Regions from separate parts of the Thalassospira sp. ABL2_045 genome, predicted to be linked through region 4. Evidence: riboswitches for the same ligand, from Rfam matches in the RefSeq annotation. Region 4 holds a riboswitch; each other region holds the start of a gene.
What was found. A riboswitch is a leader RNA that binds a small molecule or an ion and turns the genes downstream of it on or off. The one in region 4 is predicted to bind cobalamin.
Positions count from the first base shown of each region.

Region 1: linked by a shared signal. The riboswitch ahead of ACXAIA_RS03385 (methylmalonyl-CoA mutase family protein) and the one ahead of ACXAIA_RS10810 (ribonucleoside-diphosphate reductase subunit alpha) in region 4 are both predicted to bind cobalamin.
Region 2: linked by a shared signal. The riboswitch ahead of ACXAIA_RS16105 (ABC transporter substrate-binding protein) and the one ahead of ACXAIA_RS10810 (ribonucleoside-diphosphate reductase subunit alpha) in region 4 are both predicted to bind cobalamin.
Region 3: linked by a shared signal. The riboswitch ahead of cobU (bifunctional adenosylcobinamide kinase/adenosylcobinamide-phosphate guanylyltransferase) and the one ahead of ACXAIA_RS10810 (ribonucleoside-diphosphate reductase subunit alpha) in region 4 are both predicted to bind cobalamin.

Region 1 covers NZ_JBSWYV010000001.1:735,871-743,963, reverse strand. The annotation lists gene ACXAIA_RS03410 (HD domain-containing phosphohydrolase) at 1-556, shown strand, start outside; gene ACXAIA_RS03405 (two-component system sensor histidine kinase NtrB) at 556-1,971, shown strand; gene ACXAIA_RS03400 (YnfA family protein) at 1,977-2,297, opposite strand; gene ACXAIA_RS03395 (asparaginase) at 2,323-3,342, opposite strand; gene ACXAIA_RS03390 (response regulator) at 3,508-3,930, opposite strand; cobalamin riboswitch at 4,217-4,396, shown strand; gene ACXAIA_RS03385 (methylmalonyl-CoA mutase family protein) at 4,532-6,580, shown strand; gene scpA (methylmalonyl-CoA mutase) at 6,583-8,093, shown strand, end outside.
Region 2 covers NZ_JBSWYV010000012.1:30,199-38,291, forward strand. The annotation lists gene ACXAIA_RS16095 (AraC family transcriptional regulator) at 1-768, shown strand, start outside; gene ACXAIA_RS16100 (OpgD/OpgG family glucan biosynthesis protein) at 807-2,408, opposite strand; cobalamin riboswitch at 2,553-2,753, shown strand; gene ACXAIA_RS16105 (ABC transporter substrate-binding protein) at 2,988-4,010, shown strand; gene ACXAIA_RS16110 (FecCD family ABC transporter permease) at 4,007-5,041, shown strand; gene ACXAIA_RS16115 (ABC transporter ATP-binding protein) at 5,038-5,838, shown strand; gene purD (phosphoribosylamine--glycine ligase) at 5,873-7,156, opposite strand; gene xseA (exodeoxyribonuclease VII large subunit) at 7,273-8,093, shown strand, end outside.
Region 3 covers NZ_JBSWYV010000001.1:166,404-174,496, forward strand. The annotation lists gene ACXAIA_RS00770 (hypothetical protein) at 1-221, opposite strand, end outside; gene cobN (cobaltochelatase subunit CobN) at 408-4,172, opposite strand; gene cobW (cobalamin biosynthesis protein CobW) at 4,272-5,312, opposite strand; gene cobU (bifunctional adenosylcobinamide kinase/adenosylcobinamide-phosphate guanylyltransferase) at 5,357-5,896, opposite strand; cobalamin riboswitch at 5,955-6,145, opposite strand; gene ACXAIA_RS00790 (hypothetical protein) at 6,666-7,340, shown strand; gene ACXAIA_RS00795 (histidine phosphatase family protein) at 7,351-7,953, opposite strand; gene cobS (adenosylcobinamide-GDP ribazoletransferase) at 7,986-8,093, opposite strand, start outside.
Region 4 covers NZ_JBSWYV010000006.1:112,110-120,202, reverse strand. The annotation lists gene ACXAIA_RS10820 (cation diffusion facilitator family transporter) at 4-1,023, shown strand; gene ACXAIA_RS10815 (ribonucleotide-diphosphate reductase subunit beta) at 1,109-2,221, opposite strand; gene ACXAIA_RS10810 (ribonucleoside-diphosphate reductase subunit alpha) at 2,245-5,199, opposite strand; cobalamin riboswitch at 5,307-5,535, opposite strand; gene ACXAIA_RS10805 (PhoH family protein) at 5,715-6,470, opposite strand; gene arsJ (organoarsenical effux MFS transporter ArsJ) at 6,810-8,036, opposite strand; gene ACXAIA_RS10795 (ArsJ-associated glyceraldehyde-3-phosphate dehydrogenase) at 8,042-8,093, opposite strand, start outside.

The sequences.
Region 1 (8,093 bases), on a different contig from region 4:
TGTTGTCCGTCGCACGCCCGAAGTGGCGCAAAAACTGATTTCCAATATTCCACGTCTGGAACAGGTCGCCGGCATTGTCTATCTGCAAAACCGGAATTTTGACGGATCGGGTTTCCCGGCCGAAGGCCCGGTGGGGACGGAGATTCCGTTGGGTGCGCGTGTGCTTCGGATTTTCAATGACCTTGGCAAGATTGTGGAGAGCGATCTTGTGGTGAAACAGCATTTTGACGAGCTGCGCCATCAGGCAAAGCGCTATGACCCGGAACTGCTTGATAAGATCGAAGCCCTGCTGGCCAAGGAAGACCCGTCCTATGACAAGGTCGCCTACCCCAAAGGGACACAGCATGACATTTACCTCAAGAACCTGCGCATGGGTGATTTCCTGCTGACTGATATCGAAACCCGTGACGGGCATGTGCTTTTGACCCACGGCAACTATGTTTCGGAAATTCAGCTGCAGCGGTTGCGCGTATTTCAAGAGCTCCATCAGTTCCATGAACCCATTCGCGTGCGCCGCGGTGGGCAGGGTAATGAAATGATCCCCGGGGAGAAATAATGACCCACGATCAGGACGATACCGAAGCACCCAAAATCCTGAGCGGTTCGGCCGAGGTCGCATCGGGTTCGGATTTGCTCGATGCCGCCAAGGAAATTGACGCGCCCGAAGACGTGCGTGCGCGTTTCATGGCGCTGCTGGCCGAACAGAAGCGTCGCAAACAGGAAACCACACAACGGCTCAAGACCATTCTTGATAGCGTTGTTGAAGGCATCCTGATTGTGGATGCGACCGGCATGATCCAGGATTTCAACAAATCGGCTGCTGAAATCCTGCGCGCCACAGGCGATGAATTACTGGGGACATCGGTCGATGTCATGTTCATTGATCGCAAGGCCACCGTGCGCCACAAGCTTCTGAACCGCTGCATCAATATCAGCAGTGGCGTTCTGAAATATGACTATACGGAAACCATGTCCCAGCGCCTTGATGGCGACAGTTTTCCGATGGAAATTATCGTAAGCCCGGCAAATTTCAGCTCGGAAATGAGTTATCTGTATATTTTCCGGGATATCACGCGACGCAAGACCGCCGAAGAAGCCCAGAAAAAGCTTGAGGAAGACCTGCGTGAGGCGCTGAAGCTCGAAGCAATCGGGCATCTGGCAGGTGGTATCGCCCATGAGATCAATACGCCCAGCCAATATATCCGCGACAATCTGAAGTTCCTAAATGACAGCTACGGGTCGCTGTCGCGCATGCTGGGGCTGGCATTGCAGACACTTTGGAAAAACCGCGCCCATCTGCCACCCAACACGTTTGAGGATTTCGCCCGCCAGATGCGCGATTCCGATCTGGAATTCCTGCTTGAGGAAATCCCGCACGCCACCCAGCAGTCGCTTGATGGCATCAATCAGGTGGCGCGCATCGTGCTGTCGATGAAGGAGTTTTCCCATCCCGGCGGGGAAGAAAAAACCACCACCGATATCAACCGGGTTCTGTCAAACGTGATCGTGATTTCGCGCAATGAATGGAAACACAATGCCGACATCACCGAAAAGTTCGATCCGGAAATTCCGCATATTCCGTGCCATATCAACGAGGTCAATCAGGTCTTCCTCAATCTGATCGTCAATGCAGCACAAGCCATTCAGGCCGCCGGGCGCAAACCCGATGAAGGCCATATCACGGTCAAGACGATGTCCCTTGATGACAGCATATTGATTTCGATTTCCGATAACGGCACCGGCATTGCCAAGGAAGACCGGTCAAAGGTCTTCAACCCGTTCTTTACCACCAAGGAAGTCGGCAAGGGCACGGGACAGGGATTGTCGATCACCCATGATATCGTCACCGTGCGTCATGGCGGGCGGATCTGGCTTGAAACCGAGGTCGGCAAGGGCACCACGTTCCATGTGCTGCTGCCCGCCGAAGACCGCACCGGCAACAAGCCCGACGAAAAAGCCGAGAAAGCCTGATCACACTAGCGCGGGGCAAATAGGATGATGCCCGCCCCCAGAAGGCACACCAGCAAGCCGGTGACATCCCAGCGATCGGGCATGCTGCGTTCGACCACCCACATCCAGAAGATCGAGGCGGTGATATAAACCCCGCCATAGGCGGCATAGGCCCGCCCGGCAAAGTCGGCCTCAACCCGGGTCAGAAGCCAGGCAAAGATAATAAGCGAGACCACACCGGGCACGACCCAAAGGATCGATTTCCCAGATCGCAGCCAGGCCCAGAAGGCAAAACATCCGGCAATTTCGGCAATGGCCGCAAAAATATAGGCCGCAATGCTTTGCATTCGTTCCCCGTTTGGTGATTGGCCATCAGAAGGCCGGGCGTAAGTCCCCGGCATAATTGCCCGCCCAGTTGGTCAGAACCGGGGTCAGATGGTTTTTAAGCACCTCCGCCCGGGCATCGTCGATCACGCCATGTTTGCGCAAGATCGCGCCCATCGCAACCTCTGCCCCGCGCTGAGTGCCATCATCAATCTTGAGCGCGACACCAAGCCCCTGTTTGGGGAAGGCTGCACAATAAACGCCCTCTGCCCCGACCTTGACCAGCGCGTCCTCGCCGCATTCTTCCATAATCGCACTGCAGAACCGGCCGGTCCCCGCCACCATGAACGGCGCTTTGGCGCAGCCCGTGCGGATGCGTTTGATAGCATCACTGCGCGTTTCGGAAAGTTCCGATGGATCGGCCATGCGCGCCATGGCAAGGCCAAGATCACGCAGGCGCATGCCGATCACCGGAATGCCGCAGCCATCAATACCGCGCGGGGAGGCGGACAAATCACAATCACCCATGTCTTCGAGCACCTTGATCAGGCGCTGCTGCACCGGGTGCTGCTCTTCAATGTAACCGACGGGATCTTCGCCAAGATGCTGCGCAGTGGTCAGGAACCCGGCATGCTTGCCCGAGCAGTTATTATGCGCCTTGGTCAGTTTGACATGATCAGACGCCTGCTTGATCGCGGCATTAAGGCTCAGCGAGTAATGCGCTGCGCATTCCAGCGCATCAACCGACAGTCCGATTTGTTCCAGCCATGTGGCGACCGTATTTGCATGCTCTTCCTCGCCATTATGCGAGGAGCAGGCAAGTGCGATGTGTTTGTCTTCAACACCAAAGGCATCGGCTGCACCGCTTTCAATCAGCGGAATCGCCAAAAGCGGCTTGATGGCGGAGCGCGGATACATCAGCGTATCAATATCGCCGCCCTCATCAATCACCGTGCCATCTGCTTTTATCACCACATACCGGCCACGGTGAAAACTTTCGACCATGGTGCCGCGGGTGGCTTCAACGAGAATCGGATTGGCAGCAGGTGACGCTGGAGAATGGGGCATTGCGGGGCGCTCCGGGACTGGATGGACGTGGTAGCGGGGTATGAACCCCGATCATGCTATGCCCGAAATATGGGAATGAAGGCAAGCAAGACCAGCCTTTCACCCATATAAAAAACGCCCTGCCAAGGCAGAGCGTTGATCATTGCAATATCATGATTTAAGCGCTTAGCAGGCGCTCATGGAATTGCCGAGAACCCGGTTGAGCTGTTCGAGAACGACTTTCGGGCTGGCATCCTTGCTGATGAAATCAGCAGCCCCCAGCGCGTCGGCCTGTGCGCGGGTATCGGCGTCATAGTGGGCCGAGAAGAAGAAGACCGGCACATTGTCGCTGTTGGGATAACGGCGGCGGATTTCGCAGAAAGCTTCAAAGCCGCTCATGCCCGGCATTTCGATATCCAGAATGATGGCATTCGGACACATGCCGTCAAGCTGATCGATCAGATCATCGGCACAATCAAAACCGGCCACGTCATATCCGGCCCGGCGCAGCACGGTTTCAAGGGCTGCCTTGGCGCTGGGACTGTCGTCGGCGAACGCAACAAGTCCATCAGGACAAAATTGCGACGGCATGGCGCTGAGCGCGTTCATGGATGGCGATACTCCGAGAATTGGGACAAGTCCAAACTGACAGATGAAAATGTCAAATTGGTTAAACACGCCAAATTTTTGCCACGCAATGTTCTGTCTTCACCCCGATCTTGCACCTGTTCCGCGAAAGTATCAGGCCGTTATGAACCACACCCGCCAGAGCCGAAACCGCGACTGATCCGACAAAACCCCAATGTTTCCGGTGATATAACGTTACGGAAACCTGATTTTTCGGGTGGCATATCCGCCTAAATAGGTATTTCCATGCCTATTTACGGAATTAGGAGCAGGTGCTATAAACCGCCATGTCGCGAATGTGACCGGAAAACATGGTCGGGAATCCGGTGCGGGCCTGCGTTAAAGCAGTGTGGCCAAACCCGGAACTGCCCCCGCAACTGTAAGCGCAAAGGCCCTTTTTGCAGGCATTTGCACGAGTCAGAATACCGATGGTGTTTTCTTGGTATGAATGGGCCGGGCGGGGTGTACCGGGTACTGGGAATCCGTAGTAGAATAGAATTTGGCAACGTTCCGTGCCCAACGCCATATGGAGACCCCATATGGAGTCGCATCAAGGCCGGGATGAACCAAGCCGGGAGAAACCATGTCCGACCCGCTAAAGCTCGCATCCGAATTTCCATCTGCTGACTACGCCAGTTGGCGCAAGCTTGCCGAGGACGCCCTTAAAGGCGCGCCGTTCGAAAAGAAGCTTGTCACCAATACGCTAGATGGTTTTTCCGTTCAGCCGATCTATACCGCCGATGATCAGGATGACGCGACCCGGCTGATCCATGAAGTTCTCAATGCCACGGTCGAGCCGCGCGAAACCGTTACCGGGTGGGACATCCGCCAGCTTCATACCCATCCCGATCCCAAGGCGACCAACGCCGCGATCCTTGAAGATCTTGAAAACGGTGCCACATCGATCACGCTGAAACTTGATGCCGCTGCCTGCGCCGGGCGCGAAATCAGTTCTGCCGAAGTCGGCGTGGACGGGGTCGCCATTCATTGTCTGGCCGATCTCGATGCCGCCCTTGATGATGTATACACCAACCTTGCCACCATCGGCCTTGATGGCGGTGCCGCCGGCGTTCCGGCCGCAGCCCTTTTGGCAGCACATATTGCAAATACCGATGGTGCGGATGAAGCCGCCCCGGCCTTTAACATCGATCCGATCGGAACCCTGGCCACGACCGGCACCCTGCCCTGTGGCGCCAAGGAAGCGGTTGATCACGCGGCAAGCGTTGCAGTTGAGCTGATTGATCTGTTCCCGCTGGCGGCTGCGATTTCGGTCAATGGTGCCCCTTATTATAATGCTGGTGCCACCGATGGTCAGGAACTGGCCTGCCTGTTGGCAAGCGGGGTGACATATTTGCGTGCCCTGACCGATGCCGGAATGGCGGTCGATCAGGCCGCGGGCGCGATGGTGTTTAACGCCGCCATCGGCACGGACTTTTTTGCCGGAATTGCCAAGCTTCGTGCCCTACGCATGATGTGGAGCCGCGTTCTTTCGGCATCGGGTGCCGAGGATGCGACGATCACAATCAATGCGGTTTCCACCGAAATGGCAATGACCAAGGTTGATCCGTGGGTCAATATGCTGCGCACCACAGTCACAAGCTTTGCTGCCGGTCTTGGCGGTGCGGATAGTGTGACCTGCCTGCCCTATGATCATCTGATTGGCCTGCCCGATGGCTTTGCGCGCCGTATTGCGCGTAACACGCAGTTGATCTTGCAGGAAGAAAGCAATGTGCACCGGGTGATTGATCCGGCAGGAGGATCGTGGTTTATCGAAAACCTGACCAAGGAACTGGCAAAGACCGCCTGGTCGAAATTCCAGTCGCTTGAATCGTCGGGTGGCATCCTGAGTGCGCTTGCCAATGGCAGCCTGAAGACCGAGATCGAGACTGTCTGGAACGCACGTGAAAAACGCCTTGCCACCCGTCGTGATCCGCTGACCGGTGTTTCGGAATTCCCCAATATCTCTGAAGCCCAGGTCGCGTGTGAAGCCCCCGATCTTGAGGCGATCATTGCCGATGCCAAGGCCCGCCAGACCAAGTTTGACGGCACCGTCGGCAAAAGCCTTTCGGCCATGATCGAGGCGGCGCGTGCCGGGGCCACCATCGGACACATGTTTACCGATCTTTATGGCACCAGTGCCGCGACCCGTATCGGCGCACTGCCCGAGCACCGTCTTTCGGAAAGTTATGAAGCACTTCGCAAACGCGCAGATGGCCACAAGGCAAAGACCGGCGCCTTCCCGCAGGTCTTCCTGGCCAATCTTGGCAAGGTCGCCCAGCACACCGCACGCGCGACCTTTGCACGCAACTTCTTTGAAGCCGGCGGGATCGAAGCCATCACCAATAACGGCTTTGAGATGGCCGATGCGCTTGCATCCGCCTTTGCCGATAGCGGGACCAAGATCGCCGTGATTTGCGGATCGGACCCACAGTATGCCGACATGGCAGCCGACGTTGCCAAGGCACTTAAGGCCAAAGGAGCCAGCCTCGTTTACCTTGCCGGACATCCCGGCGATGCGAGGTCCGAATACGAGGCCGCCGGCATTGATGAATTTGTCTTTGTCGGGGCCGATGTCCTTGGCATTTGTGGCACCGCACTTGATCATCTTCTTGGCAAACAGGGGGAGAAATAACCATGACCCGCATTCCTGATTTCTCCGATCTTCCGCTGTTTGATGGCGCGTCCGCCGGTGCGAAAGACCCGTTTGAAAGCACGCCCTGGACCACGCCAGAAGGGATTGATGTCAAATCATCCTATGGCCCCAAGGATCTGGACGGGATTGATCATTTAAACACCATGCCGGGCATGCCGCCGTTTTTGCGCGGTCCTTATCCGACCATGTATGTGCAGCGTCCCTGGACGATCCGCCAATATGCCGGTTTCTCGACGGCTGAGGAATCCAACGCGTTTTATCGCCGTAACCTTGCCGCCGGGCAAAAGGGCCTTTCGATTGCCTTCGACCTGGCCACCCACCGTGGCTATGACAGTGATCATCCGCGCGTTGCTGGTGATGTCGGCATGGCCGGTGTGGCGATTGACAGCATCTATGACATGCGAACCCTTTTTGATGGCATCCCGCTTGATCAGATGTCGGTTTCCATGACCATGAATGGTGCGGTTCTGCCAGTGATGGCGCTCTATATCGCAGCGGCCGAAGAACAGGGTGTGAAGCACGAACAGCTTTCTGGCACCATTCAGAATGACATTCTGAAAGAATTCATGGTGCGCAACACCTATATCTATCCCCCAAAACCATCGATGCGCATCATTTCGGACATCTTTGCATTTACCTCGCAAAACATGCCGAAATTCAACTCGATCTCGATTTCCGGCTATCACATGCAGGAAGCCGGTGCGACGGCCGATCTTGAGCTGGCCTATACGCTGGCCGATGGCATCGAATATGCCCGTGCCGGTCAGGCGGCGGGTCTTCCGATTGATAAATTTGCGCCGCGTCTGTCGTTCTTCTGGGCGATTGGCATGAACTTCTTCATGGAAATCGCCAAGATGCGGGCGGCCCGCATGATCTGGGCCAAACTGATCAAACAGTTCGATCCGCAAAACCCCAAGTCACTCTCGCTGCGCACCCACAGCCAGACATCGGGCTGGTCGCTGACAGCCCAGGACGTGTTTAACAACGTCATCCGTACCTGCGTTGAAGCCATGGCATCGACCCAAGGCCATACCCAGTCGCTGCATACCAATGCACTGGATGAGGCATTGGCCCTGCCGACCGATTTCTCGGCCCGGATTGCCCGTAATACCCAACTGTTCCTGCAACAGGAAAGCGGCACCACCAACGTTATCGATCCGTGGGGTGGCTCATATTATGTCGAACGCCTGACCCGCGATCTGGCGGAAAAGGCATGGGCCCATATCGCCGAGGTCGAAGAACAGGGCGGCATGGCCAAGGCGATTGAAGCCGGCATCCCGAAAATGCGCATTGAAGAAGCCGCTGCCCGCACCCAGGCCCGCATCGATAGCGGCCGTCAGACTTTGGTGGGCGTGAACAAATACCGTGTCACCGATGATCGCCCGGTTGATGTGCTTCAGGTTGATAACGCCGAAGTCCGCCGCCAGCAGATCGCCAAACTTGAACGCCTGCGCGCAGAACGTGACAACGGCGCTGTTGAAAGTGCGCTGAC
Region 2 (8,093 bases), on a different contig from region 4:
GGCGTCAAGGAAGTCACCCTTGGCGATGAGATGTTTCGATATCAGCGCGGCCAACTCCTGGCGGCGTCGGTAGACTTGCCGATTGTCGGCCATGTGACGGTGGCCAGCACCGATACGCCCTATCGCAGTTTGTCGCTGGATCTTGATGCCAAGACCCTTGGTGATCTGGTGACGGATATGGGCCTTGATCTGGGTATGGATGGTGAAAGCAGCCGCGGGCTTTTTGTCGAGGAAACGTCGCAGGAACTTATGGACTCCGTCCTTCGCGTCGTCGAATTGCTGGATCGGCCTGATGAGAGGCAGGTCATGTTGCCGATGTTGATCCGCGAAGTGCATTATCGTTTGCTGCGCACCGGCAAAGGGATCGAAATCGCGCGTCTGGCAATGGGGGGTAGCACCATGCAGCGCATTTCATCCGTCCTGCGATTGATGAAGGATAACTTTACTAAGCCGCTTCTGGTCGAGGAGCTGGCAAACCATGCCAATATGAGCCCGTCTTCCTTCCATCATCATTTCAAGCAGGTCACGGCAATGAGCCCGCTTCAGTACCAAAAGCGCCTGCGCCTGACGATGGCACGTCAGATCATGCTGGCCGAGATGAAGGATGCGGCAAGTGCGGCCTATGCGGTGGGGTATGAAAGCACATCGCAATTCAGTCGCGAATATTCCCGCATGTTTGGCGCCCCACCGATGCGCGATATCACCGCCATTCTGGGGCAGTCGCGACATCCGGGCGCACACGGAAATATCCCCGGCAGCCAAATCTGATTGCCGGGGATCAAATATGCGTTGTCGTGGTGGCTGGGTTAACCCTGTTGCTGATTACCCAGTGCCGGCAAGTGCTGGAACATCCAGGTTTCACTGAGCGGGCTATCGCCGCGCTTCAGATACATCCGAAGGTCAACCGGATCGGTGCCAGAAGCTTTAAGGTCAAAGGCCGCGCGCCAGATACGCGTATCCATGATCGGTTCGATCTTCGTACGGACAATCTCGCCGCGTGAGGATGTCACAACCACTTCCGGGAATTCGCCATAGGCAAGGGTTCCCAAAACCTCGCCTTCGAACTCGACGGAAAACTTGATCTCGTCTTTCGGGCGGTTGGTGCCGGGCTCTCCGCCACGGCCCATGCGGGTGGCGGTGGCGCGTGCGAGTTCCTTGACCGGGAAAGGATTGTGGGCCTGCCAATGCAGGCGGTATTTGAACTGATAGCTGTTGCCTGCCTTGGCTTCGCCATTGGGCACCCAGAAGGCGGCAATGTTATCGTGGATTTCATCGTCGGTCGGGATTTCGATCAGCTGTACCGCGCCGTCATTCCATTCACCTTTCGGTTCGACCCACAGGCTCGGGCGGCGGTGATAGCGCACGCCATCCAGATAGTTATTTACATCGCGATCTCGCTGCATCAGGCCAAAGCCACGCGGGTTATGGTCGCCAAAGGCCGATGCGCGAATGGTTTCCGGGTTATTGAGCTGTCGCCAGATGCGCTCGCCGCCACCGGTCCAGAGCTCCAACCCGTCGCTGTCATGCACTTCCGGGCGCCAGTCAAAGCGGAATGATTTGTTCTGTTCGGAATACCAGAACATGCTGGTTAGCGGCGCGATGCCCAGCCGTTCGATGTCTTTTCGCACAAACAGATGCTTTTCAACATCCATGGTGACCCCTTCGCCGCGATAAAGCAGGAATTTATAGGCACCCGTGATGCTCGGCCCATCCAGCAGGGCATAGACCGTCACCGGGTCTTCGGGGTTCTTGGCCGGTTCGATAAAGAACTGTCGGAAATCGGGGAATTCTTCGGGGGTGTTGGACGCAGTATTGACCGCGATCCCGCGTGCCGACAGGCCATATTGGCCTTCATCACCAATGGCGCGGAAATACGAAGCGCCAAGAAACGCCGCCCAGTCCTGGGTTTTCCAATCATCACGCGCCTGATTTTCATGCAGGCGGAAACCGGCAAAGCCGCTATTGGCGGGCAGTTGGTGGGCAATGCTGTCTTCAGGCATGTCAAAGTAATCGGGCTTATAGATCACCTCGCGCGCCTGCCCGTTTTCTAAAAGATACATATGCACCGGTTTGGCGAAATACATACCCAGATGGAAGAAGGTCAGCGGATAGGTGCCCGATCCGTCAGAAAACGGCGAATGATCGCGTTTGTAATGCAGCTTGCCATGGGTATCGTAATCGATCTTGCCGACAATTTCCGGGTTCGGGGCAACAGGTGCTTCATAGGGCTCGGTCGCCATTACCTTGGCGCGTTCGATCAGGCTGGCAAAATCAAAGCTTTGCGCATTGCCCAGATCAAGACCGGAGACCTCGGCCATCGCATGGCTATAAAGCGACATTCCCGGCAGGATCAGGCCAGCGGCGGCGATGGATTTCAAAAAGCGTCTGCGTTCCACGGAAGTCGTCATTTTCACCATGTTCCGATGATTGCGTTACTCGGCAAAGCATACCGGGCAGTGTGGAGGTAATCGGGACGAATGATGGCAAATTCAAGGTGACGATACGCTGACCTGACACGGACGCGCGGCGCTTGACGAACAGTGTTATTTGTGTGAAATCAATTTCTTGTCGGTATCCGAAATTCGGATAAAGGGAATTCGATGTGGTCTGGTCTTGCCAGATCATTGACCGAAGCTGCCCCCGCAACTGTAGGCGGTGAGCATTTTCTGATTTAGCCACTGGGTAATGCCCGGGAAGGCCAGAAAATGCAGTGACCCGTGAGCCAGGAGACCTGCCGACATAAGCACGACGGACCGGGCGGGGTGCCCCGGAGGATGTCGGTACATGTCGCGTTATCCGCAGGTTGGAGCTCATTCTATCTGCGTTTAATCCCGAACATTTCCCGCCATTTTTCAGCACGCTAGCCAGTCCCTTGACGAGAGCAACTGTGATGTTATGTTATAACATAACATTTATGAGGCGGGTTGGTTCCATTCCATAAAAAGGGTTTCGATCTGCCTCCGTGAGAGGACAATGACGTGATTACAATGAACAAACAGGGTCTGGCAGTCGGGGTGATTGCTGCTGGATTGGCATTCATGAGTGTGGGCGCTCAAGCAACCGATTATCCGCTGACGCTTGAGAATTGCGGGCGCAGCGTGACTTTTGAAAAGGCACCGGAACGCGTTGTTTCGCTTGGCCAAAGCAATACCGAAATCCTGTATCGGTTGGGATTGGCTGACAAGGTTGTCGGAACCGCTGTGTGGTTTAATCCGGTGGCAGAGAAATACCGCGAAGCCAATGCCAAGGTGAAGCGCCTGGCCGATAATGATCCCAGCTTTGAAAGTGTTGTTGGTCAGAAACCAGATCTTGTCACCAACCAGTATCAGTGGCATGTCGGCCCGAACGGTGCGGTCGGCACGGTCGCGCAGTTCAATGAGCTGTCCATTCCGGTTTATACCGCACCGGCCGATTGTGTCGGCAAGGATAACAGCACGGGTGGGGATGGTACGCGCCTTGATGCGTTTTCGATGGATCTGATCTATCAGACGATCAGCGAAATGGCCCTGATCTTTGACGTTGAAGATCGCGGTGAAAAGCTTGTTGCAGACCTGCGCGCCCGTGAACAGGCGGCGCGGGCCAGTGTCGAAAGCATCGATGGTAGCGGTATCAGCGCCCTTTTCTGGTTCTCAAGCGCCGAGATTGATGTTGATCCCTATGTTGCCGGGCAAAAAGGTGCACCGGGTTATATCGCCAATATCCTGAATGTCAGAAATGTCATCGACAGTGACGATGAATGGCCGAAAGTCGGTTGGGAAACTATTGCGCGCGCCAATCCGGACATTATCGCAATCGGCAAAATGGAACGTCGCCGTTTCCCGGCTGATGACTGGGAGCTGAAAATGAAGTTTCTCAAATCCGATCCGGTGACCAGTCAGATGGATGCGGTTCGCAATGACCGGATTGTGGTGATTGACGCAATGTCGATGAATCCGACGATCCGTACCATCGATGGTATTGAATTGATGGCCAAGGCGATTGTCGATCTGCGCCAGAGCCAAATCAATTGACGGTCCTGCTATCTTCAATCGTCGGACGTCGCACCAGCGCAGCTTTTGCTGCGCTGGTGTTGCTTGGCCTCGCGCTCGCCTTTGCCGCGTCGGTGGGGGAAACATCCATCCCGATCCGTACGGTGATGGATACCATCGCCAATCATGTGTGGGGTGCCGGTTACGCGATTGATCCGATTGATTCCGGTATTGTCTGGAACTATCGCCTGAGCCGGGCGGTGGTTGCTGCGTCCTGCGGGGCGGCATTGGCCCTGTCCGGCGCAGTCCTGCAGGCACTTTTACGTAATGCGCTTGCCGATCCCTATTTGCTTGGTATTTCTGCCGGGGCGTCAACGGGGGCGGTCAGTGTTGCGATGCTCGGTATCGGGGCTGGCATGTTTGGCATGTCGGAGGGCGCGTTTATCGGCTCTGTCGTGGCGTTTGCCTTTGTCTCGCTGCTGGCGTTGCAGGCAGGACGCGGCACCGGTGCGATCATTTTGGCGGGTATTGCCGGTGCGCAGCTTTTTAATGCCCTGACGTCGTTTATCGTCACAAAGTCCGCGAGTGCCGAGGAAGCTCGCGGCATCATGTTCTGGCTTTTGGGTAATCTAAGTGGTGTGCGCTGGCCGGATGCGTCACTTGCCCTGCCGATCGCCATTGTTGGATTGCTGGTCTGTCTTTGGCATGCGCGCGCACTTGATGCCTTTACCTTCGGTCGGGACTCAGCCGCATCACTTGGTGTGCCGGTGCGTCGTGTTTACGTCATCCTGATTGGGGTTTCGGCGCTGATGACGGCGGTGATGGTCAGTATTGTCGGATCCATCGGGTTTGTCGGGCTGGTTATTCCGCATGCGGCGCGTTTCTTCGTTGCCAATCGTCATGGGCTTTTGTTGCCCTTGTCCGCATTGATCGGCGCACTTTTCCTTGTCGGGGCGGATGTGATTTCCCGGGTGATTGTGCCGGGGCAGGTTCTGCCAATCGGGGTGATTACGGCCCTTGTCGGTGCGCCGGCCTTCGCGCTTATTCTCTGTCACGGAAGGGTCTTGCGATGACCTTGGAACTTCGCAATGTCGACTGGTCGGTCGGTTTCAAAAAGATCGTGCGGGATGTCAGCTTGCGCGTTGAGCCGGGCGAATTCCTTGGCGTCATCGGCCCGAATGGATCGGGTAAAACCAGCATGATGTCGGTTTTGGCCGGTATCCGCCCGCCATCTGATGGCATGGCGCTGCTTGACGACCAAGCAATGGGCAAGGTTGGGCGTCGCAATCTGGCGCGCCGGATCGGATTTGTCGAACAGCAGGCCGATACCATTGATCGCATCACCGTGCGCGAAGCTGTTTCGCTTGGGCGGACACCCTATCTCAGTCTGCTCTCGCCTTGGTCCGGGGGCGATGATGATATCGTTGCCAACGCGCTTGAACGGGTTGCGATGGCCAATATGGCGGACCGCATATGGCACACATTGTCCGGTGGGGAAAAGCAACGGGTTCATATCGCCCGTGCACTGGCACAGCAACCTGATTACCTGTTTCTGGATGAGCCGACCAACCATCTTGATATCCGTCATCAGCTTGGGCTTTTGGAGCTGGTGCATGATTTGCCGGTGACTGTGGTGGCTGCTCTGCATGACCTGAACCATGCAGCGCTGTTTTGTGATCGGATCGCGATGATGGATGGGGGACAGCTGATCGCAATCGGAACGCCGCGCGAGATTTTGACCCGCAAGAATTTGCGAGATGTGTTTGGTGTCGAGGCCGATATCGAAATCGAAAGCGATGGTCGTTGTCACATCCGATATCGGGTCGGTGGCGAGATGGATGTTGAAATCAAGAAAGGCCGGGTTGCGTAAACCGGCCTTTCTTGGTTTCGGATGTTTAATCCGATTATATCTGTTCGCGGGCAACCGCGCGCCAGCCGATATCGCGGCGACAGAAACCACCTTGCCAGTCAATCGCATCAACCGCCTCATAGGCGCGTCTCTGGGTTTCGGTCACCGTCGCACCACGTGCGGTCACGCCAAGAACGCGGCCACCGGTCGCGACCAGCTTGTCGCCATCCATTTTGGTGCCAGCATGCAGGACCTTGACCTTGTTCATGGCATCTGCCGCCGGGACGTTCTTGATCTCGGTACCTTTTTCATAAGACCCCGGATAGCCCTTGGCGGCCATGACGACGATCATGGCGGTTTCGTTGTGCCATTCGGGTTTGACGTTGTTGAGTGTGCCGGTCGCGGCACCATCGAGGATATCAAGCACGTCGGATTTCAGACGGGTCATCAGGACCTGACATTCCGGATCGCCGAAACGGATGTTGTATTCGATCAGTTTCGGATTGCCGGCATCATCAATCATCAGACCGGCAAACAGCACGCCCTTGAACGGATGACCTTCATTTGCCATGCCCTTGACGGTCGGAATGATGATCTGATCCATGACCTTGGCTTCGACTGCATCGGTAAAGACCGGGGCCGGGGAATAGGCGCCCATGCCGCCCGTATTGGGGCCGGTATCGCCTTCGCCAACAGCCTTGTGATCCTGGGCTGCGACCAGCGGAATGACGTTTTCACCATCGCAAACAGCAAAAAATGAGGCTTCCTCACCTTTGAGGAATTCCTCGATCACGATTTCTGCACCGGCATCGCCAAACTTGCCGCCCACCATGCATTCGTCAATGGCAGCAAAGGCTTCGTCATTTGTCATACAAATGGTGACACCCTTGCCAGCCGCCAGACCATCGGTCTTGACCACAATCGGCGCACCCTGTTTTTCGACAAAGGCCTTGGCGTCCTTGGGCTCGGTAAAACGGCCATACGCCGCAGTTGGCACGCCGAACTTTGCCACCATGTCCTTCATGAAGCCTTTGGAGCCTTCAAGCTGGGCTGCGGCCTTGGAACAGCCAAAGGATTTGATGCCCTCGGCATCAAGCGCATCGACAAGACCCGCAACCAGCGGCGCTTCCGGGCCGACAACGACCAGATCAACCGCGTTGTCCTTGGAAAATTTCACCAGACCATCAATGTCGCTATCTGAAATCGCAACGCATTCGGCCGAATCCGCAATGCCGGCATTGCCCGGTGCGCACCACAGTTTGGAGATGCGCGGGCTGCGCGCAATCGCCCAGCACAGTGCGTGTTCACGTCCGCCGCCGCCAACGACCAGAACCTTCATGACTTTATCCTTCGACTTGTCCGATTGCTTGATGGTCCAAGCGTGATGAACTAGGCTTGTTGCCAAGTACGCCACGCCCTGCATTTCATGCGGGCTTTTAGCATAAAGTACCCTTGATGACGCAAGATTTGTTCGACCCTTACGCCCCGGTTCCCGAAACGCCTGCAAAATCGGGAAATACGCCCGAATTTTCGGTTTCCGACCTGTCAAACGCGCTGAAACGCACAGTCGAGGATGCCTTTTCCTTTGTCCGGGTGCGCGGCGAAATTTCCGGGTTCAAGCGTGCTGCCAGCGGGCATCTGTATCTTGCACTCAAGGACGACAAGGCGGTGCTGGATGGCGTGTGCTGGCGCGGGCAGGCGGGCAAGCTTGGCCTTGTGCCCGAAGACGGCATGGAAGTCATCGTCACCGGACGACTAACGACATTCCCCGGTCGGTCGAAATACCAGATCGTCATCGAGACGATGGAAGTGGCGGGCGAAGGCGCGCTTTTAAAGCTTCTGGAAGAACGCAAAAAGAAACTCGCCGCGGAAGGTTTGTTTGAGCCGGAACGCAAAAAGCCGATCCCGTTCCTGCCTGATGTCATTGGCATTGTCACATCACCCACCGGGGCGGTGATCCGTGATATCATGCACCGCCTGCGCGATCGTTTTCCGCGCCGGGTTCTGCTGTGGCCCGTGCTGGTACAGGGGCAGGGGGCGGCTGATCAGGTCGCTGAGGCCGTGCGGGGTTTTAATGATCTTTTGCCCTATGGCCAGATCCCGCGTCCCGATGTGCTGATCGTTGCGCGCGGTGGCGGGTCACTTGAAGATTTGTGGTCGTTTAACGAGGAAGTTGTCGCCCGTGCGGTGGCTGAATCTGACATTCCGGTGATATCGGCCGTCGGGCATGAAACCGACACCACCCTGATTGATTTTGTCTCTGATCTGCGCGCCCC
Region 3 (8,093 bases), on a different contig from region 4:
ACCGGGCGATGCACACCGTTAAAGCGTTCGCGGACGTCAAGGACCGCACGAATGGCCCCGCGTGCCGGGCGATAGCGCCCATTGCCGTGCAAGTCTGCACGCAGCCAGTCGGGCATATCGAAATCAGAAAGCAGGAAGTTGATGATATCTGCGTGCCTGCTGTGGGCAGGCATTGGAGTTTGCAGATAATCAGGCAAACGAACGTTGGTCTTGATCTCCATCGCGGCCTCCGATCTGTTCAATCAACCTGCTTCCCATGCAGGCGATCCGATAGGGGTGCCCCGTCCCTCACAACTTATTAACAGTTGGTTAATTGAGATATGGTGCGAAAACGTAACGTTTCAACTGCCCGGTTTGTTCCGACGGTAAAATTCCCGTGATTCCAATAACTAGGAACAGTTGCGCCTTTATCCCCCGAGATCGGCAGAAACACTGTTGCGGCGCGGTTGCCACAGCCCACGTTCAATCGCCTCATTCAGGCGATCCTTGATATCCTGAAGCGCATCGGGATTGTGATCGGCAATGAAATCGCGCACCTCGGCATCGCCAAGATAGGCGTCATAGACCAGATCAAAGTGATGATCGGCGACGCAGCGCGCCGTCGCGGCAAAGGCAAAAAGATAATCAACCGTTGCCGCCATCTCGAACGCGCCCTTATAGCCATGGCGCATCACGCCCTTGATCCATTTGGGGTTCACCACACGTGCCCGCACAACACGGGCGATTTCTTCTTCAAGGGTGCGGATTTTCGGGCTTTCGGGACGGGAATGGTCGCTGTGATAAACTGTGGGCTGTTTGCCCGAAAGGCTGCGCACCGCCGATGTCATTCCACCTTCGAACTGATAATAATCATCGGAATCCAGCAGATCATGTTCGCGGTTATCCTGATTATGGACAATCGCATCAACCTTGGCGAGACGGGTTTCAAACAGATCGCGGGCCGCTGTGCCCTCGGCCCCGTTGCCATAGGCATAGCTGCCCCAGGCAAGATAGGCATCGGCAAGATCGTCTTCGTCTTCCCAAAGCTTTTCGTCAATCATCGCCTGCAGACCGGCACCATAAGCACCGGGCTTGGAGCCGAATACGCGGAAGCCAGCCTGTCGGGCGGCCTGATCATCCGTGATACCTTGGTTGCGAAGTTTTTCGGCCTCGGCCTTTACACGTACGGCAATCGGATTGGTATCAGCCGGTTCATCGGTTTGGTCAGCCACCGCACGCACCGCACTGTCAAACAGATCAATCAGGCCCGGAAAGGCATCGCGGAAGAAACCGGAAATGCGCAAGGTCACATCAACACGCGGACGCCCCAGCACCGATGCCGGCATGATTTCAAACCCGGTCACCCGGCGCGATGCGCTATCCCATGTTGGACGAACCCCCATCAGGGCAAGTGCCTGTGCGATATCATCACCACCCGTGCGCATATTGCTGGTCCCCCAGACCGACAGGCCCAATGCATTGGGCCATTCACCGTGATCCTGCACATGGCGTTCCAGCAACAACTCGGCCGATTTCCAGCCCAACTGCCAGGCCGCCGGGGTTGGCACGGTGCGGGTATCGACCGAATAGAAATTGCGCCCGGTCGGCAACACATCCGGACGGCCACGGGTCGGCGCACCGGATGGGCCAGGTTCAACAAACTTGCCAGCAAGACCACGCAGAAGGCCTTCGATCTCGGCCGGGCCACAGCCGGTTACTGCGGGGCGGATATTTGTTTCGATATCAGAAATAACGTCACATACCGCCGACCAAGCCGGATTGGCCTTCACCGTGCCGTTCACCAGATCGCGTGCCAAAAGCTCAATCCGCTCCACGGTATCGCCGGTGGTGCGCCACGGCCCGATATCCCCCGCATCGTAGGCGGCCAGCACATCAGGCTTGGCACCCGGCCAGAATTCGGCAAAGGCACAATCAAGTGGATCAAAGGCCGGATCAGACAGAATATCCTTGGCAATCGCGCGATGCAGGGACGCCTTGGGACCGGTTTCCAACCCTCGCGGCAAACGGGCGAGGGCGACGAGAAGATCGGTCAGAAGGTCATCCTCCGGGGCCTTGCCATAAATATGCAGGCCATCACGGATCTGCAGTTCCTTGAGCTCGCACAGATAGTTATCAAGCTTCGCTAGCGCGCTTTCTTCGTCTTCGCCCGCTTCGATGCCGCAATCACGATCAAGTCCGATGCGGATCGCAAGTTCAAGGATGTCGCGTTTCAGGATCGCAAGGCGGCGGGGATCAACCGCAGCGGCATCATAATATTCATCGACCAGCGCTTCCAGATCCTTGAGCGGGCCGTAACTTTCTGCGCGCGTCAAAGGCGGGGTCAGATGATCAAGGATGACAGCCTGCGCACGGCGCTTGGCCTGTGTGCCTTCGCCCGGATCATTGACGATAAACGGATAGAAATGCGGCGTCGGACCAAAGACGGCCTCCGGAAAGCAGTCTTCGGACAGCGCCAGTGACTTGCCCGGCAGCCATTCCATATTGCCGTGCTTGCCAAAATGAATAATGGCATCGACGCCAAACACATGGCGCAGCCAGATATAAAAGGCGAAATAGTTGTGCGGCGGCACCAGGTCGGGCGAGTGATAGCTTTCAAGCGGATCGATGTTATACCCGCGCGCGGGCTGCAACCCAACCACCACATTGCCGAGCGGCAAGATCGAAAGGGCAAAGGCGTCCTGACCTGCCAGATAGAATGGATCCCTTGTCGGGTCGCCCCAGGCCTCAAACACCTGATCGCGGATGGATTGCGGCAGGGCATCAAACGCCTTTTGATAGTCCGTCCGGGACAAGGTCACGCGGATTTCACGGGTCGCAAGCGATTTGAAATCGTTGGTCGGCCCGGCCTTGATCGCCGCAATCAGGGCATCACCATCCGCAGGCAGATCATCAAGCGCGTATCCCTCGCCCTGCATGGCACGCAGCGTTTCGATCATGCCAGCCGGGGTATCAAGCCCCACACCATTGCCAAGCCGGGCATCCTTGTTGGGATAGTTCGCCATGACCATCGCAACCTTGCGCGCACTGCTGTCGGTTCTGCGCAAACGCACCCAGTTAGCAGCAAGTTCGGCGGTAAAGGCCACGCGATCGCGCACCGGGATGTATTTCACCAGATCAATCTGGGTCAGGTCATCCTTGCCCGCCGACCCCTTGAATGACACGGCACGTGACAGGATACGACCATCGACCTCGGGCAGGGCGACATTCATCGCGATGTCGCGCGCGGCCAAGCCATTGACGCCATCGCGCCAGGCTTCCTCGCCACCGCCGGACAACACCACCTGAAAGACCGGTGCATCGACCGCATCAAACGGCCCGCCTTTTCGTTCTGATCCCGGAACAGATATGGCAAAGCCGGTGGTATTAAGGATCAAATCCGCACTGGTTTCGGCCAGCCAATCCTCGACCAATGCGGCGGCCACCGGATCCTTGAGGCTGGCGACAAAAATCGGCAATGGATTCAGGCCGTTGGCGCAAAGTTCCTCAACCAGCGCGTCAATGACATCCAGATTGGCGGCCTGCACCAGCGAACGATAAAAGACAATTGGTGTAACCGGTTGATTCTTCACCCAGTTCGCCGTGATGTCATCAAGACTTGCCTGTGCCTTTCCCGGCCAATAGCCACCGGCCTTAACCAGCGGGGCGGCGGGTGACCAGTTCCAATTCACGTTTGAATTCAGGTTTTCATATATAAGGCGCAGTAAATTCTCGGAATTTTGTGGTCCGCCTTCGATCAGGTAGCGCCAGATATTCTGGTATTCACGCCCCTTGATGGTCGAAAGCAACAACAGCTCCGCATCAGGTTGATCATCACCGGGCAACAGGACCAAGGGAATGTCTTTGGCGCGCACAAGGGCAACCAGTTGTTCGATGCCATAATCCCAATAGCCACGCCCGCCCAGGATGCGCACGATGATGAATTTGGCATCAGAAAGCACATCCTCGATATAAAGATCGACCGACATGTTGTGGCCAAGCTGCAGCAAGCTTGCCAAACGCAAGGATGGTGTTGCATCCCCGAACGCCTCGACCAGACGGCCCTGTGCCCCGGCAAGACAGGCCAGCTCAGACTCGGCCGCAGACAGGATCACCACATCGCCGGGTTGCTGTCCAAGGTCGACGGCCTCACTGCCGTCGGTGACCATTCCGGGCTGGGCTGCCAATAGGTGCATTTGGGGATCCGTATCCTTGCGTCGTCAGGTCGAAAAAGGTGCCGAGACCGGATGCATTTTACAGCCGGTCTCAGGCAGGTTTCATCAGATCAAACAGGATCAGGCAGCCTTGATGGCAGCCACGATCGCATCGCGATCCAGGCCATGCAGACCAATCACCACCAGTTCCGACCGGCGCGTTTCCCCATCCGCCCACGGGCGGTCGAAATAGCGCTGGAAACGTTCACCAACACCCTGAACCACATGACGCATCGGTTTGCCCGGCACATCAAGGAACCCCTTGATCCGCAGGACATCGAACTGGCGCACAACATCAATCAGACGCTTTTCAAGGCTGGCCGGATCGCTGATCGCATCAAGGGCGACAACAAAGCTGTCGAAATCGTCATGGTCATGTTCGTGACCATCGTCATGATGGCTGGGCCGGCTATCAAGATCGTCTTCAGCTGCGGCACCAAGGCCCAGCAGGATCGCGTTTTCAACCCGTGAATGGTCGGTGGCGATGATCTTGACCGACGGCTTTTGAAGCTCCGCCCGGATATCGGCTTCGACCTTGCTGCGTTCGGCATCGCTCAGAAGGTCGGTTTTGTTCAGAACCACCATGTCCGCACAGTGAAGCTGCTCTTCAAACAGTTCTTCAAGCGGGCTTTCATGATCAAGATTGTCATCGGCTTCGCGCTGGGCCTGCACCGCATGATGATCATGGGCAAACAAGCCATCGCGCAGGGCGGCGCCATCAAGCACAGCCACCACACCATCGACTGTGACGCGCGAGCGGACTTCGGGCCAGTTAAACGCCTTTACCAGCGGTTTTGGCAGGGCGAGGCCAGATGTTTCGATAACGATATGGTCTGGTGGCGTATCACGATCAATCAGGTTCTGGATGGTTGGCAGGAAGTCATCGGCCACCGTGCAGCAGATGCAGCCATTGGCCAGTTCGACCACATCATCCTCTTCGCAGCCTTCGATGCCACAACCGTTGATGATGCCTCGATCAACACCGAGATCGCCAAATTCGTTAATGATCAGCGCAATGCGTTTGCCATCGGCATTTTCCAGCATGTTGCGGATCATGGTTGTTTTGCCAGCCCCCAGAAAACCGGTAATCACGGTTGCCGGGATTTTGCCCAATTGTGCCATTTCTGAAATCCTTAAAAATCAATTCTTTGAGTTGCTATATGTTGCTATTTGACCTGCATCGGAATGCCGGCCACCACAAGGGTGACCTTGTCTGCCAGCTCCGCGATGCGTTGATGCAGGCGCCCGGCATGATCACGAAAACTGCGCGCCATTGCATTTTCCGGCACGATGCCAAAGCCGACCTCGTTTGAAACAAAAAGGACCGGAACGATAAGTGTTGGCACCAGTTCACACAGTGCTGAGATCTCGGCATCAATGTCGCGATCTTCAAGCATCAGATTGGTCAGCCACAGGGTCAGGCAATCGACCAGAACCGGCTTACCGCCCGCGACGTTACAGGTCTGCAAAGCTGCACAAAGCGCAAGCGGTTCTTCGACAGTCTGCCAAAGATCGCCGCGCGATTGTTTGTGAAGATCGATGCGGTTGGCCATTTCATCATCCCAGGCTCGCCCGGTTGCGATATAGGTTCCCCCGCCCGCCTGATTGATGATGTTTTCGGCAAACCGGCTTTTGCCGGAGCGCGCCCCGCCAAGGATCAGATGCGTCCCGCCAAGGGGTGCAGAGGGGGGTAAAGTCTGGGTCATCCCGTTTATTCCTCGCCATGGCCTCCCACCGAGGCCCGATTGCGTCGCCACCATCAAAAGAATAGTGACACCTTCGGCAGGTTTCCTGGCTGCGGGCATGAAAGCGATCCGCCTTCCCGGTTGCCCGGTGGCTGGTCTGGCGCCATCGCGCCGACCCGGATCTCCCAACCCGATACAGTTGCGGGGGCAGCATCGGCCTTGCACCGATTTCCCATCACCGAACGGTGCGCCGAACCTATCAGGTTTGCCAAAAATGCCAAAGGTCATTCTGGGGACTTAACCCTTCGTTGCGCACACACCCTAATCGGAAGGTCAGTATTTGTAAGAATTGTCTGCTTGAGAGGTCATACCATTTCAGCCAACATCAAAACCGTTGCGCTGGAACTAGGGTCAGGACCTATTAATTTGATTTGAATGGCAGACGTTATATTTGCGAAATCCAAGGAAAAGCCTGCCGGGCGGGTTGGTATCCCGCACGAGGGATTTGACGCTGGAGTTTGCAAATATAACGTCTGTCCTTCGGATTAATCGGATTTGCACGGGCTAATTTGTCGTAAAACCTTGAAAGATAAATATCTTCCTGCAGTTTTACTCCGCGTATCCGCGCAAATCTGTTTAACCATTCAAACCAAATTAATAGGTCCTCACCCTAAAGACGGAAAAATCCGCAATCTGGCGAAAACCCGGGATTGAAAAGCACAAAACCCGGCTGGCAGCAGAAAAATCTGCGCCGAAACTCTTGGGGTAAACTGGAAGTTTGCAAGAACACATGGCTATACGCTCTCACCTATCGAAAATCCGACAGTTGAATGCGCCAACCTGGACCACTTCCTCTCGCAAGGACATGTGGCTGGGTTTGCTTGGTCGTTTGAACAGCCCGAACCCGTCCTTTCAGGACTTTCTTGAGGAATACGCCAACGAGGGCGAAGTCACGCTGGCACGGCGCGATGTCCGGGAAATCTTTGCAAAGGATGCCTCAAAGGGCGTGATCGCGACCATCATCTGGTCCCATGAACGGGGCATTCGGGTGAATGCGCTATCGCTGCTTGTACGCGACATGCCGACCCTTGTGACCCTGATGTCGATTGCCGATTTCGGGCAGGAAGAACTGAACGAACTGCTTTCACAGCCAGGCATTTCTGTTCCGACCGCAAGCAAGATGCTGTCGGCCTGTGGCAAAACCTATTGCGGCATGCCGGCCGCCATCATTGACGACACCATCATTCAGGTGATCGAAAGCGCGTCCTTTGCCGGCGACTTTCCGAATGTCGCCAAGCTCCGCGCAAAATCACGCAGTCGGCCGGTACCATACTATCAGGCCTATCTGCGGGATGTTTTCGATATTTGCGAAAAACATGACCTGAGCCCGGACATGGTGGACCGCTATCTGGCCGAACATGCCCTTGATGACATGGCATCAGACGTCGAACTGGCTTCTGCGTAACACGGCTTGGTTAAAATCGCTGATTAACGGCTGTCACGCGCCAACCGGGTTCTTCGACCTCGTCGATATATTCGAGTGTGGTCAAACCCAGCGTATCGACATGAAACGCCAGTGCCGCTTCAAGCGACAGGCCAAGTGCGTTGGCCAAAACCGCACGCACCGTACCGCCATGAAGAACAGCGACAATATCACGCCCGGCGAACGCATCGTTCAATCGTCCGAATACGGGCCCAACGCGCCCGACAACATCGGCGAAACTTTCACCCTTCGGGGGGTGCTGACGGGCAAAGTCCGTCCAGAAGCGTGTTGTTTCGCCCTTGGGCAAATCATTCCAGTTTTGCAGTTCCCAATCACCGAAATGCTGTTCGGCAAAACCACTTTCGCCCTGTGGGGCGACGTCGATATCCATGAAACTCTGCAGGCTTCGGGCCGTATCATGGGTCCGCGACAGGTGGCTGGTTACCCAAACCGCATCCCTTGGCAACTGCCCGGCAAGGGATGAGAGCGCCTTTTGATCCGTCAGATCAGCGGGCATATCGCTTTGGCCATAAACCAGTCGTTCGGGGTTTTTGACCGGGGCATGACGCACCAGCCACCAGCGTGTTGTTCTCATTGACTTCGTTATCCTTCGTATTCAGCCCACCATCAAATGACAGCGATAAAGGCAATCGCGACAAAAAGCTCGCTTACCAATTGGGTGGCGCCCAACACATCCCCTGTTTGACCGCCGATCTGCCATTTCGCCACCACCGC
Region 4 (8,093 bases):
AGTATGAGTCAATGTCCCGTCATTGACATAGCACAGAAAGAAATGTGGGCGCGTCGTGCAACGACGGCCTCCATTGTCATTGCTGCTATTCTGATTGGCATCAAGGCCGTTGGCTGGTTCCTGACCGATTCCGTCAGTCTTCTGTCATCGATGGTCGACAGCATGCTGGATGTCGGAACGGCAGTCGTCAATTTCATGGCGGTCCGTTCTGCCTGGCGTCCGGCTGACCACGATCATCGCTTTGGCCATGGCAAGGCCGAACCATTGGCCGGGCTTTTCCAATGTGCATTCATGATCGGGGCGGCGGTATTTGTCGTGGCCGAGGCCTCGTCTCGGGTATTCGATCCGCAGCCGCTGCGCTACGCGACCGAGGGCATCTGGATGATGGCGGTGTCGATGGTCATGACACTTGGACTGGTCGTGCTCCAGCGCAAGGCCGCCCGCGTTTCGGGGTCGGTCGCTGTTGAAGCCGATTCTTTGCAATATACCAGTGATATTCTTGCCAATGCGGCGGTGATCCTTGCCCTTGTTCTGGGCATGTCGGGCTTCTTGTGGGCCGACCCGCTGATTGGTGTGGTGGTCGCCGGGTTCCTTGTTATTTCGGCGGTCAAGGTCGGCAAGCATTCGATCAAGGTTCTGATGGATGCGGAACTTCCCGATTCTGATAGTCAGCGGATCATTGAACTGGCGATGAAAAACGCCTCTGTCATCGGCATTCACCGTCTGCGGACCCGCTCGTCGGGTGTTCATCGCTTTGCCGAGATCGAGCTGATCATGGATGGCGGCATGCTGATGCGCGAATCGCACACCATCTGCCATCAGGTGATGGACAGCATCCGCTCGGAATATCCCGATCTCGATATCACCATCCATCCCGAGCCGCCCGAAGACATCCATCTTGATGAATTCAGCGGCTATACCGAGGATCCGGAATTCTGGCACACCGGTCGCGCCAAACGCGCTGGCCAACATGACATCCCGGTCAATAATACCGGCGGCGAAGTCGCGGCCATGGGGCGCTAAGTAGGCTTGCGCGACTGGAATAACAGAAAACGGCTGACATTTTCCAATGCCAGCCGTTGTTTGGTTTTCGGGGCGATCGTTCGGATTAATCCCAGCTCAGCGCACCACCGTTCTGATATTCAATCACCCGGGTTTCAAAGAAGTTCTTTTCCTTCTTGAGGTCCATGGCTTCTGACATCCATGGGAACGGATTATCCACTTCGGCAAAGACCGGGCTCAGGCCAAGCTGGCCGCAGCGGCGGTTGGCGATGAAGTGCATATACTGTTCACACAGCTCGGCATTCAGGCCAAGGAAGCCGTTGGGCATGGTGTCACGCCCGTAGGCAGCTTCAAGTTCGGCGGCGTCACCCAACATGCCACGCACTTCTTCCTGGAACGCAGCCGTCCACAAATGCGGGTTTTCCGCCTTGATCTGGTTGATGACATCGATCCCGAAATTGAGATGGATGCTCTCATCACGCAGGATGTACTGATATTGCTCGGCAATACCGACCATCTTGTTGCGACGGCCCAGCGACAGGATCTGGGCAAAGCCGGTGTAGAACCACATGCCTTCGAACACGACATAGAACGCGACAAGATCACGCAGGAAGTCCTGATCGCGTTCCGGTGTGCCCGTGGCAAAGTTCGGATCATCAAGATGCTTGGTGTAATCAAGTGCCCAAGCAGCCTTGTCCGTGATCGAGGGTACCTCGCGATACATGTTGAACAGTTCACCCTCATCAAGGCCGAGGCTTTCAACAATGTACTGGAAGGTATGGGTGTGAACCGCTTCCTCGAATGCCTGACGTAGCAGATACTGTCGGCATTCCGGGTTGGTCACGTGGCGATAGATCGCTAGCACGATATTGTTGGCGACAAGGCTTTCCGAGGCAGCAAAGAAACCCAGATTGCGTTTCAGCATCCGGCGTTCATCCTCGGTCAGGCCATCGCGCGATTTCCAAAGTGCGATATCGGCCTGCATGGAAACCTCGGTCGGCATCCAGTGGTTGTTACAGCCGGCGAGATACTTTTCCCAAGCCCAGCCATATTTCAACGGCAGAAGCTGGTTTACGTCAGCTCGTGAATTGATCATCGCCTTTTCGCTGACCGAAACGCGACCGCCGCGTCGGTCAATCTCGCCAAGGCCGGTGGCATCGCTGCCCGCATCTTCGGTGTTGTTTACAGAAGGGGTTTCGTCTTCGACCCAATCAAGCATGGTTCTCGTTCCCGTTTTTGGTGTTACTGGCAGGCTTCGCAATCCGGATCGTCAAGGGAGCAGGCCTTGCCCCAGACTTCCCCGCCCGTGATGTCATCATCTTTTGGTTTGCTATCCACCACGGCAGATGGACGCGCTGCCGGGCTTGGTGATGGCGATGCTGTCACGACGGCCGCAGGTGTCGGGCTTGGGGCTGCTGCAGCCGGACTGTTGCCAACCGCATTCAGTTTGCCATCCGTGCCTTTGAGGGTTGATTTTTCGACATGGGTTGCGGCGCTTGAGCGCAGGTAATAGGTGGTCTTGAGCCCACGCAACCAAGCCAGACGATAAAGGTCACCAAGCTTCTTGCCGGACGGATTGGCGATATACAGGTTCAGTGATTGCGCCTGATCGAGCCACTTCTGACGCCGTGCCGCGGCCTCGATCAGCCAAGACGAATCAAGTTCGAACGCCGTGGCATAAAGCGCCTTGAGGTCGTCGGGGATTCGGTCAATCTGCCCAACACTGCCGTCATAGTATTTCAGGTCCGAAATCATCACCTCGTCCCAGATACCCCGTTCCTTGAGGTCATGGACAAGGGCCGCATTCACCACGGTGAAATCGCCCGACATGTTCGATTTGACAAACAGGTTGCGGTAGGCCGGCTCGATCGATTGGCTAACCCCACAGATATTGGAAATCGTCGCCGTCGGGGCAATCGCCATGGTGTTGGAATTGCGCATGCCAATGGACTGAACACGCCCACGAAGCGTTTCCCAATCCAGACGCTGGATGCGATCAACATTCAATTCATCACGTGTTTCGGCCAGCAATTCGATGGAATCAATTGGCAGAATACCGCGCGACCAAAGCGACCCTTCAAAGCTTTCATAGCGGCCACGTTCTTCGGCAAGGTCTACGGATGCGGAAATGGCGTGATAGGAAATCGCCTCCATGCTTTCATCGGCGAAATCAACTGCCTGGTCTGAGGCATAGGCAATGCCCATCTTCTGCAAGGCATCCTGAAAACCCATCAAACCAAGGCCAACGGGGCGATGGCGCAGGTTTGAATAGCGTGCCTCGGGGATGGTATAGAAATTGATGTCGATCACGTTATCAAGCATGCGCATCGCGGTTTTTACCGTTTTGGCAAGCTTGTCATGGTCAAGGCCGTTTTCGGTCACATGCGCCATCAGGTTGATCGAACCAAGGTTACAAACCGCGACCTCGTCCGCCGATGTGTTCAGAGTTATTTCCGTACACAGGTTGGATGAATGCACCACACCACGATGGTTCTGCGGGGAGCGGATATTGCAGGGATCCTTGAAGGTGATCCATGGATGACCGGTTTCAAACACCATGGTCAGCATGCGCCGCCACAGATCGACCGCACGCACGGTTTTAAAATTGCTGATCAGGCCGCTATTGGCCTTGGCTTCGTATTCTTCATAGGCGGCCTTGAATTTCGCACCATAAAGATCGTGCAGATCGGGCGTGTCATCAGGTGAAAACAGGGTCCACGGGCCCTCGGCCATGACGCGTTCCATGAAAAGATCCGGCACCCAGTTGGCGGTGTTCATGTCATGGGTGCGGCGGCGGTCATCGCCGGTGTTTTTGCGAAGATCAAGGAACTCTTCGATATCGATGTGCCAGGTTTCAAGATAGGCGCAAACCGCCCCCTTGCGCTTGCCGCCCTGATTGACCGCAATCGCGGTATCATTGGCAACTTTCAGGAACGGAACCACACCCTGACTTTGGCCATTGGTGCCCTTGATATGTGCGCCAAGACCGCGCACCGGGGTCCAGTCGTTGCCAAGCCCGCCGGAATATTTTGCCAGCAGGGCGTTATCCTTGACCGACTTGAAGATGCCATCAAGGTCATCAGGCACGGTTGTCAGAAAGCAGGAAGACAACTGCGGACAGCAGGTGCCAGCGTTAAACAGCGTTGGGGTCGATGCCATGAAGACAAAGGTCGAAAGCTGATCATAGAACTCGATCGCCTTGGCTTCGCGGTCGATCTCGCGGATGGCAAGCCCCATGGCAACCCGCATGAAGAAGGCCTGCGGCAATTCAAAGCGCGATCCTTTGACATGCAGGAAGTAACGATCATAAAGCGTCTGAAGACCCAAGTACTGGAAATTCAGATCGCGTTCCGGCTTGATCGCAGCCGAGATCTTCTTGAGATCAAATTTGGCAAGCTCACCATCAATCAGTCCGGCCTCGATCCCGACCTTGAGGGCGGCGGGGAAATAGGTGGCGTAACGTTCGCTCATTTCGGCCTGGGTGGCCTGTTCCGGGCGGCCCGATACAAAACTCAGTGCTTCGGCGCGCAGTTTATCAAGCAGAAGTCGCGCACTGACAAAGGCATAGTTCGGTTCACGTTCAACAAGGGTTCTGGCCGCCATGATCGGGGCCAACGCCAGCTCATCCGTGGTCACACCGTCATAAAGGTTGCGGCGCGTTTCCTCAAAAATCGGGTCGCTGCTGACCCCTTCAAGCGCGCCGCAGGCCTCTGAAATCACGGTGGTCAGGCGGTCGAAATCAAGCGGTGCCTTGCTGCCGTCTGGCTGGGTTACGTTGATCAGCGGGGCATCGGGCTTTTTCTTTTTCTTGCGTGTTTCAAGTTTGGCGCGCTCCCGGGCGCGGTCTTCGCGATACAGCACATAGGCACGTGCGACCTTGTGGTGCTCGCTGCGCATCAGGGCGAGTTCGACCTGATCCTGAATGTCTTCGATCTGAAGGGTATGGCCCGGTGCAACACGGCGTAAAAGGGTGGCGGTTACCTGTTCGGCGAGTGCATCGACAATGTCATGGACGCGATGCGATCCGGATGCGGTTTCGCCCTCTGCGGCAAGGAATGCCTTGGTCAGTGCTGCCTTGATCTTGGCAGGGTCAAAATTGGTCACCGAGCCATTGCGACGAATGACTTGGAATTCGGTTTGCGATTGTGGTGATGGATTGGAAACGGCTGGCCGTTCCATTTCGACAGTTGCTGACATCGTTAGCCCCAATTTTTTGGGGGCAAAGGCCAAACGGAGGTATGCAGGGATGGATGGCAACAAATTGCCAGATCGCAAGCACTCCACCGGGACACCCCGCCCGTGAATGTTAACTCATGCTCACGGCAGGTCTCCTGGCTTGCGGGTCAATGCGTCTTTCAACCTTCCCGAAACCCCGAAGGGTTTCAGTGGTTATTTTGCGAAAGACACTCTCCGCTTACAGTTGCGGGGGCAGCTCCGGATTTGTTTGAAAAAGGCTCAAACGCACCGAATTCCCTCTTAGCCTTCGCACCAACTCTGTGGTCGACGCGAAGGACCGTGATGTCTAGATATTGGGTCCGGTCTGCACTTTTCGTCAATATATATGTTTTCTTGACAGGATTTCCCGTTTTACGCGATTTGGCGCGAAGCCAAGAATTTCTGCCAAACATCTCTGTTGGCAAAAAAAGTGGCGGGTCCCGAAAGACCCGCCTTTTTCTTCTTTGGTTTGCTGTGTCGGAATTCGATATCGGAGGTTACAGAACGGTAAGCATGCTTGCGACCAATGGATGGCGGACAATGTCCTTGTCGCGCAACTGGACACAGGCGACATCATCAACATTTTCAAGCCGTTCGGACATTTCCGAAAGACCCGACATTTCCGGCAAAAGGTCGGTCTGGTCCGGATCGCCGGTCAGGATCATGGTTGAATTCCAGCCAAGCCGGGTGACCAGCATCTTGAGCTGCCCGTATGTGCAGTTCTGTGCTTCATCGATCACGACAAAGGCGTTGTTAAGTGTGCGACCGCGCATATAGCCGATCGGTGCAATTTCGATCGTGCCATCGGAAATATAAGTCTTAAGGCGCTTGGCCCCCAGACGGTCATTGAGCGCATCATAAAGCGGGCGCAGATACGGGGCCATTTTGGCTTCGACATCGCCGGGCAGAAAGCCGATATTCTCCCCGGCTTCGACCGCCGGCCGCGCCAGAACGATGCGAGCGATATCGCCGTTATCAAGGGCCTCGACAGCTTTTGATACCGCGATATAGGTCTTGCCGGTCCCGGCCGGGCCAAGGGCCATCACCAGATTGAAGTTGTCGATGGCCTCCATCAGGGCTGCCTGGTTCTCGCTTTTCGGGCGGATGTTGCGGCGGTAGCTTTGATCGCGTTGTCCTTTCTGCTCTGTCTCGCCAAGTGGATGCCAGTCGGCATTCTTTTCATCAAACAGCTCATGAACGTTGGTAGTAGTCTGTTGCGGACGGTTACGACGACGTGCTGCGCGCTTACCCATGACGATCACCTCAACAAAGTTGCCAAAAAAGCAAAACGCGCCATTCCGTCATGGAAAGGCGCGCATTCAATTTTCATCTTGCGATGGAAGTGGCGGTAGGAGTTTCCGCCGGTCACAGCATGTTGCATGTGCGATCCGGGGGGCGAAAATTCTCGTTTTAAGACGCTTTTTCGCGGCACTCGGGAACCCCTCCTGCGGTCCAGTTATTGACCGTTGACTGGAATCGTACCCCTATATGCAGTGTCTTGTCACGGGTTTTTGCGCGATTAAATTTTCATGAAACAGGATTGTGAGTCTTTTCAGATGTTTATCCCGCATCTGCGAAGGAAGTTTTTTCAATCAACCCTGCATTGACACATCTGATCGCGATGGCAGGGCGGCACTGATCACCCAGGCAAGCGTCAAAAACGCAATCGATGTCACAAGACAGCCAACCAGCCCGCCATAAAGATACGCCACCCCCGAAAGCACCGTGCCGGTCAATCGCCCGATGGCGTTCGACATATAATAAAACCCGACATTCATCGCGACCTTGTCGCCCTCGGCATAGGCCAGGATCAGATAGGAATGCAGCGATGAATTGATGGCAAAAACCACCCCGAACACCAGCAACCCGCCCAGAACCGCAAGTTCAGGCGCGATATCGCGCGTGATGGCGGCGGCAATCATTGCGGACACCGCAATCAGGGCCGAAATCCAGATTTGCGCTGTCCGGCCATCCGGCTCGCGGGTTTTTGCCCGCAACATCTTGGGCGCGATGGCCTGGATAAAGCCATAGCCGATGACCCAAAGCGCCATGTAGCTGCCAACTTCGATATGGCTCCAGCCAAGCTCGGACGCCAGAAACACCGGCAACCCGACAACAAACCAGATATCGCGCGATCCGAATAAAAACAGCCGGGCCGCCGACAGGACATTGATCTTGCGATCGCGTGAAAACACATCGCGGAATTTCGGCTTCATTGCGTCTGCCGGGCCCGCCATCGCAGAACCGAGCGAGATGGCAACTGCCGTAAGTGTCAGCGCAAGACCCGCCGCCATCGCCAGAAGCGCTCCGGAAAACCCAAGCCAGGATAAAAGCGCACCGCCCATGAAAAAGCCGATGCCCTTAAGCGCGTTCTTCGATCCGGTCAGAAGTGCCACCCAACGGAAAAGCGCGCCTTCGGCGTCAGCCGGGACCAGAACCTTGATCGCCGACTTGCTCGACATCTTGGTCAGGTCCTTGGCCACACCCGATGCCGCCTGAAGCCCCATGACATAGGCGACCGAAATGGCGGGCAGCCAGTCCGGATTGGTAAATGATAGCGCGGTCAGGGATGCTATTTGCAATGCAAGTCCGGCAAACAGTGTAAAGCGCAATCCACGCGTCTGCGCCAGCCACCCGCCAACCAGATTGGTGACGATCCCGGCCACTTCATACAGGATAAACAGAAGAGCGATTTCAAACGCCGAATAGCCCAGCGCATGAAAGTGCAACAGCACCAGCATACGCAGCGCCCCATCGGTCAGTGTAAAGCCCCAATAGGCCCCGGTGACCAGCGCATAGTTGCGGATTGCGGCGGACATTTGCCCTAGTTCCCCAAAAGATGTTGCGCGACTTTGACGGTCAAATCCGCCATGCGG